Regions from separate parts of the Faecalibacterium sp. Marseille-Q0746 genome, predicted to be linked through region 1. Evidence: a T-box and tRNA genes for the amino acid it is inferred to sense, from the RefSeq annotation. Region 1 holds a T-box; the other holds one or more tRNA genes.

The links. The T-box of region 1 lies ahead of tyrS (tyrosine--tRNA ligase). A T-box ahead of a tRNA ligase gene usually reads a tRNA of that ligase, here a tRNA-Tyr.
Region 2: it has a tRNA-Tyr gene. The T-box ahead of tyrS (tyrosine--tRNA ligase) is inferred to sense a tRNA for this amino acid. The anticodon was not compared.

The regions. Positions count from the first base shown of each region.
Region 1 is NZ_JAFREI010000001.1:95,866-99,277, forward strand. It holds gene J3351_RS00470 (CapA family protein) at 1-312, shown strand, start outside; gene J3351_RS00475 (ACT domain-containing protein) at 349-816, shown strand; gene tyrS (tyrosine--tRNA ligase) at 914-2,131, opposite strand; T-box leader at 2,198-2,450, opposite strand; gene recN (DNA repair protein RecN) at 2,485-3,412, opposite strand, start outside.
Region 2 is NZ_JAFREI010000003.1:65,321-68,732, forward strand. It holds gene J3351_RS02875 (plasmid recombination protein) at 48-1,313, shown strand; gene J3351_RS02880 (hypothetical protein) at 1,331-1,507, shown strand; gene J3351_RS02885 (DUF6061 family protein) at 1,606-1,857, opposite strand; tRNA gene J3351_RS02890 (tRNA-Tyr) at 2,010-2,095, opposite strand; gene J3351_RS02895 (sodium:alanine symporter family protein) at 2,210-3,412, opposite strand, start outside.

The DNA of each region.
Region 1 (3,412 bases):
TCCCTGGGAAATTTCCTCAGCACCCAGAGCAAACCGGATCAACTCATCGGTGCCATCCTGACACTGGAGCTGAACAAGACGACGGACCCGGATGGCAGCGTTCACTGCGCTGTCGCTTCCCCGCAATTGCATCCCACCGTGACCCACTATGATGCAGGAAAATCCAATGTCCGCACCTACCTCTTCCGGGATTACACGTCGGAACTGGCGCAGGCGCACGGTGTCCGGGCCGCCTACCCCAACTTTGGGATAGAGTACATTCAGAACGTATTACAGACCAACATCAACAGCGCGTTTTTGGCGCTCGCCTGAATTTGCAGCCCTTTGGGGCAGATTGGAGTGTTCATTATGTATGGTGTTTCCAAAATCAATATTGAGCCCAGCCTGATGATGATCAGTGTGCAGGATGTGGAGTTCAAGGGCAACAGCCTGGCCCGCTACCTGCAGATCTTTGCCGATACCGGCGTTGTGGTGGATATGATCAGTCAGAGCGCCCCTCACGGTACCAACATTGATTTCAGCTTTACCGCATCTGCCAGCGATCTGACGCTGGTGATGAAGGCCATCTCTGCCGCCAATCTCGACAAGGATGCCAAGGCTTCCCCGCTGATCAGCGTCGGTTACTCCAAACTGAACCTCTTCGGTGAGGACATGGTCACCAGCTGCGGAGTCGCTGCCCGGGCCCTGAATGCATTGGCTATGGCCGACATCGAGGTTCTGCTCATTACCACCAGCGATCTGGATATTTCTCTGCTGGTGCGCAGTGAGAACGAGGACTCCGCTTACGATGTGCTGAAGAAAGCCTTTGAGCTGTAAGTGCCCTTCTCTATAAACATTACACAAACGTAAAAAGCCCGGCGGCATCCGATTTTTGGATGCCGCCGGGCTTTTATCATACGCTGGTTCTAAAAGATTACAGGGTCACTTTGTGGTAGATCTTCTTGCCCTTCTTGATGACGATACCGTTCTTCAGCTGATCAGCGGTAAAGCTGACAGTGGGAGCAGCCACCTTTTCACCATCCACCAGGACACCGCCCTGCACAACCAGGCGGCGGGCTTCGCCGTTGGAAGCGGCCAGACCGGCCTTGACCATGAGGGTCAGGATGCCGATGGAGCCATCGGTCAGATCTGCTTCGGTCAGCTGAGTGGAGGGCATGTGCTCAGTGTCGGCAGCACCGCTGAACAGGGCACGGGCAGCGTTCTGGGCCTTCTCAGCCTCTTCCTCGCCGTGGACCATCTTGGTCAGCTCGTAGGCCAGGATCTCCTTGGCCTCGTTCAGGCGCTGATCCTTCCAGGTGCTCATCTCATCGATCTGCTCCAGCGGAAGGAAGGTCAGCATCCGGATGCACTTCATCACATCAGCATCGCCGACATTGCGCCAGTACTGGTAGAACTCAAAGGGACTGGTCTTGTTGGGGTCGAGCCAGACCGCATTGCCTGCAGTCTTGCCCATCTTTTTGCCCTGAGAATCAGTCAGCAAAGTAATGGTCATCGCATAGGCATCCTTGCCCAGCTTGCGGCGGATCAGCTCAGTGCCGCCCAGCATGTTGCTCCACTGGTCATCGCCGCCGAACTGCATGTTGCAGCCGTAGTGCTGGAACATGTAGTAGAAGTCGTAGCTCTGCATGATCATGTAGTTGAACTCGAGGAAGGACAGGCCCTTCTCCATGCGCTGCTCATAGCACTTGGCGCGGAGCATGTTGTTGACGGAGAAGCAGGCGCCCACATCACGCAGCAGCTCAACATAATTCAGGTTCAGCAGCCAGTCGGCATTGTTCAGCATCAGAGCCTTGCCCTCAGAAAAATCGATGAACTTCTCCATCTGCTTCTTGAAGCAGGCTGCATTGTGAGCAATGTCCTCCTTGGTCAGCATCTTGCGCATATCGGTACGGCCAGAGGGGTCACCGATCATGGTGGTACCGCCGCCGATCAGGGCAATGGGCTTATTGCCAGCCATCTGCAAGCGCTTCATCAGGGTCAGGGCCATAAAATGGCCTGCAGTCAGGCTGTCCGCAGTGCAGTCAAAGCCAATATAGAAAGTGGCCTTGCCGTTGTTGATGAGGTCAATGATCTCATTGTCGGTGATCTGGGCCACCAGACCGCGAGCCTGCAGTTCTTCGTAAAGGGTCATGGGATTATCCTCCTGTTTTATCGGGCAGAGGACAAAAGAAAACGCCCCCTGCCAAAAATGAATTTGGCAGAGGGCGAGAAAATCGCGGTACCACCTCTGTTTGCCGCCCCCTCACAGGAACGGCCTCACGAGTGCGCCCCACAGAGATGGGATACACTCCTGCGTTTGTAACGCTCGCACGCGGCACAGCCTACTAGCCAAAGCATTCAGCCTGCAACTCCGGGAGGTATTTTCCCTGCTGTTCTGCACACCCCTTGCACCAACCGGGGTCTCTCTGGGCAGACACTGACAAGGTACTTGTTCCCTTCAACGTCTTTCAACAAAAATCAGTTTAGCACAAATCAGCAGGGTTGTCAATCACCGGTTTCATGCTCGGCCAGCCCCAGCATCTCTCGAGCATTGGCACGGGAAAGCTCCGTGACATGGTCACCGGAAATGATATGCGCCAGCGCGTCCACTCTGCCTTCGGTATCCAGCGGGTGGATCTCGGTATAGGTGCGTTCATTCGTGATATTTTTCTGGATAAGCAAATGGCAGTCGGCCAGTGCAGCGATCTGCGCTGTGTGGGTGATGCAGAGGATCTGGTGATCTTTTGCGCTCTGTTTGAGCACCTCACCGATGCGGCTGGCTGCCTTGCCGGACACACCGCTGTCGATCTCATCGTAGATGACCGTAGGCACTGCGTCCTTATCGGCCATGGCATTTTTGATTGCCAGCGTGATACGGCTCAGCTCACCACCGGAAGCGATTTTTGCCAGGGGCTTGGGATCCTCACCGGGGTTTGTGGAAATATAAAACTCCACGCTGTCCTGGCCATGGCTGGCCAGCGGGCCGCGGGTATGGCGCAGGGTCATGCGGACACCTGGCATGTTCAAAAAATCCAGTGTGCCGGAGATGCGCCTGTTCAATTCCTCAAAGGCCTTCAGGCGAGTCTGGGTCAGTACCTCGGCCTTATCCCTGGCCAGTACATAGAGCCGATGCTTTTCAGCCTGCAGGTGCTCTGTCCGCTCCTGAGAGAATTGGATGCGGTCCAGCTCTTCCCTTGCCTGCTGTCCAAATGCGATGATATCTTCCACAGTATCACCGTATTTTCGCTTGAGCTTGTAGATCAGATCCATCCGCTGTTCGATCTCATCCAGCTCTGCATCATTCGTCTCGTAGCCCTCCAGCCGCCCGATCAGGTCAGCAGAAAGGTCTTTTGCGGTGTAATAAAGATCCAGCAGCTGTCCGGCGGCAGAAGAAAGGCCGCTGTCCAGTTGGGCGGCACCATCGATCGCATTG
Region 2 (3,412 bases), on a different contig from region 1:
TATGAGTAAGAGTGTTAAACAGCACCCCTTGAAAGGAGGGATGCCCTTTGGCAAGAAACGATGGCGTTGACCGCACCAGTGTCCGAAATCTCGACGTTTCGGACAAGGCCGTTGGCAACACCCAACAGCACAACGAGCGCGAAAAGGACAGCTATCGAAACCCCGACATTATCCCCCAGCGCACCTCATGGAACGTCCACTTCAAAAAGCCAACCGCCAGCTACACTGACCTGTTCGCCCAACTGGAAACCGCTGGTACGATTTCAACGCGCGGCCTGAAGCCGGATGCCAACCACTACTGTGAACTTGTCTTTGATGTCAACTCGGCCTATTTTGACAACCACGGCGGCTATGAGTTCGCCAAGCAGTTCTATGAGAATGCCTACAAAGCAGCCGTTCAGATCGTGGGTGGTGAGCAGTATATCCTCTCGGCAGTCATGCACGCCGATGAGATCAACCGTGCCATGACCGAAGCACTAGGCTGCGAAGTTTACCACTACCACCTCCATGTGGTCTATGTGCCTGTGGTGGAAAAGCAGATTCTGTGGTCGAAACGCTGCAAGGACAAGGCACTGGTCGGCACCGTCAAGGAGACTGTCATGCAGGTCAGCCGGAGCAAGAAGTGGGCATCCAAGCCCCTGCTGGACGATGCCGGAAAGCCCGTGCTGCAAAAGAACGGCAAGCCAGTCCTGAAGAAGTCGTACAGCATCCTGCAAGACGATTTCTTCAACTATATGCGCTCTGCCGGGTACACCGATGTGGAGCGCGGCGAACGTGGCAGCACCGAAGAACACCTGACTGTCACTCAGTTCAAAGTCCAGCGGGAGCAGGAGCGGCTGGACGCCCTGACCGCTCAAGCCAATCAGCAGGTACAATCGCTTGCTAAAACCAGTCAGACCCTCTCCCAAAAGGAGAAAGAACTTGCCTCCATTCAGAAAAAGACCACGCTCACGAAAGAAGCCCTCATTCATGCGCGTGATCTGGATTATATCGGCAAGCGCACCTTTCTCGGTAACTACTCGCTGACCGAAGAAGAATTTTCCAAGCTGAAAAAGCAAGCCGACCACGGCTATATGATGGACGTAGAGAACCGCCGCTTGAAAGAAGAACTTTCCACCGCCAAGAAGGAGGCCGTTCGTTGGAGTAACAAGTACCACGACCTGTGGTACGACGTGAAACCCTATCTGGATGCTCTCCACCGTGCTCCTGAACTGGTGCGCAGCTTTCTGGAAAAGATTCTTGCCCCCAAGCAGGAGCGCACCATGAATGTGCCGCAGCGAAACCACAAGCGTGGACAGAATATGGAACTTTGATTTTCGGAGGATACCATTTGAACAAAAAGAAGAAGTCGAACAAATCCGGCTACCCGGATGAAGCGATCAAGACCCTTGCGCGTTGCTTTTATCCCTCCATGGTTGAGTTTTTCAACAGTGAGGAAGGCCAGCGTGAATATGAGGAATGGCTGAAAGAGCAGAAAGCACTACAAGCCTTGCCTGTTGCAGCATAAAAACAGCAGGACGCTCCCGATGAAAGGAACGCCCTGCCTTACATAGATGTATCTCACCGAGGTGTGTCCAGTTGGGCACACCTCTTATTTTTTTGTCCTTAATCTTCTAACCCATGGCTCCCGGCTGCATTTTTCAAATATTCCTCTGGGTCACCGTTCAGAATCAAATCGGCGTAGCCCAGCGGGTCATTGTAGATGAGATAATCTAACTCTGCCCTCTGCGCCATAGTCACATCCAGCGCATCCTCGACCCCGGTGCAGTCAATATAGATCATTCTCCCATCCCGGAGCAGCAGCTCCACGCACCCGGTGTCCATGTTGAAATGGCAGGCTCTTGCATCGTACTTCATAATCATACCCTCCAAATCTTGTTATCAGCTTACGGTCTATGACAAGGTATCGGAGTTTTGCGCCGTCCACGGGAGCCTTCATTGCTGTACCCAAAGAAAACGAAAAATCCGAACCCTTCTCCAATCGGAAACAGGTTCGGATTTTTCTTGTTTGGTGGGCGCGGGTGGATTCGAACCACCGAAGCTGAAAAGCAGCAGATTTACAGTCTGTCCCCATTGGCCACTCGGGAACACGCCCAGATTCTGTTCACGTCCGTTGCCGGACGACTTGTTTATTTTATCAGACTGCGGGCGATTTGTCAACTACTTTTTTCGGATTTTTGCAGCTTTTCTGCGGAAACTGTCGGCAGGGTCAGTTTTGGGTCAGATGTTTCCGGCGCTCGTAATCCCGCAAGGCGGCAATGGCTTCGCCGGACATGGGGTAGAGGGCAATGAGATTGAATATGGTCATCAGGCCGATGCCCACGTCGCCCAGGTCCCACACCACGGTATAGGCCTCCAGGCCGCCCACCATCAGCATGACAAGGGCCAGCACCTTATAGGCTGTCTGCCAGCCCCAGCGGTCGCCAAAGAGGTACGCCACATTGGAGCGGGCATAGAACAGGATGCCGATGAAGGTGGAGAAACTGAACAGCGCCAGCGTGACGGCAATGAACACCACGCCAAAGCTGCCCAGATGGTACTGCGCCGCTGCCTGCAGCAGGTCCATGCCGGTCAGCCCAGTGGTGACATTTGCGGGAGCCAGCAGCATCATAAAGGCAGTGCAGCTGCAGATGACCACCGTGTCGATCAGGACACCCAGTGCCTGCACAAAGCCCATTTTCACGGGATCATCGCAGGAGGCAGCCGCTGCCGCACAGGGGGCCGAACCGCTGCCCGCTTCATTGGAGAACAGGCCGCGCTTGACACCGTTCATCAGCACCGCGCCAAAGCCGCCCGCGGCCACCTGCCGCAGGCCGAAGGCTTCCGAGAAGATGCGGCCCAGCACAGCGGGCAGCTGACGGAAATTTACCGCAATGATGATGACCGTCATCACGAAATAGCAGACCGCCATGATCGGCACGATAACATCCAGGCTTTTCACGGTGGCATCCTTGCGCAGGACAATGACCGCCGAGAGCACCACCAGCACCACCGTGGTCACAATGGGCGGGATGGAGAACGCATTGGCAAAGGCAGAGCTGACCGAGTTGCTGATGACCTGGCTGATACCGCACCAGCAGATGAGGCCCGAAATGGCAAACAACACCGCGATGATGGAATGACGCAGCTTTTTGCCCCGCTTGCGCTCGGCCAGCACATGGATGTAGTAGGCCGGGCCGCCGCGCTGCCCGCCATAGAGCGGGTCGGGCTGCCGGTACTTCTGGGCCAGTGTGGATTCCACAAAGGAGGTGGAGGCCCCCAGCAGGGCCGTGACCCACATCCAGAACACCGCACCGGCACCGCCGGCAGACACTGCCGCCACCACGCCCACCAGATTGCCCATGCCTACCCGGGTGGCCGTGGAGACGATGAGCGTCTGAAAAGAGGAAAGGCTGTCCCTGCTCTGGTTCTT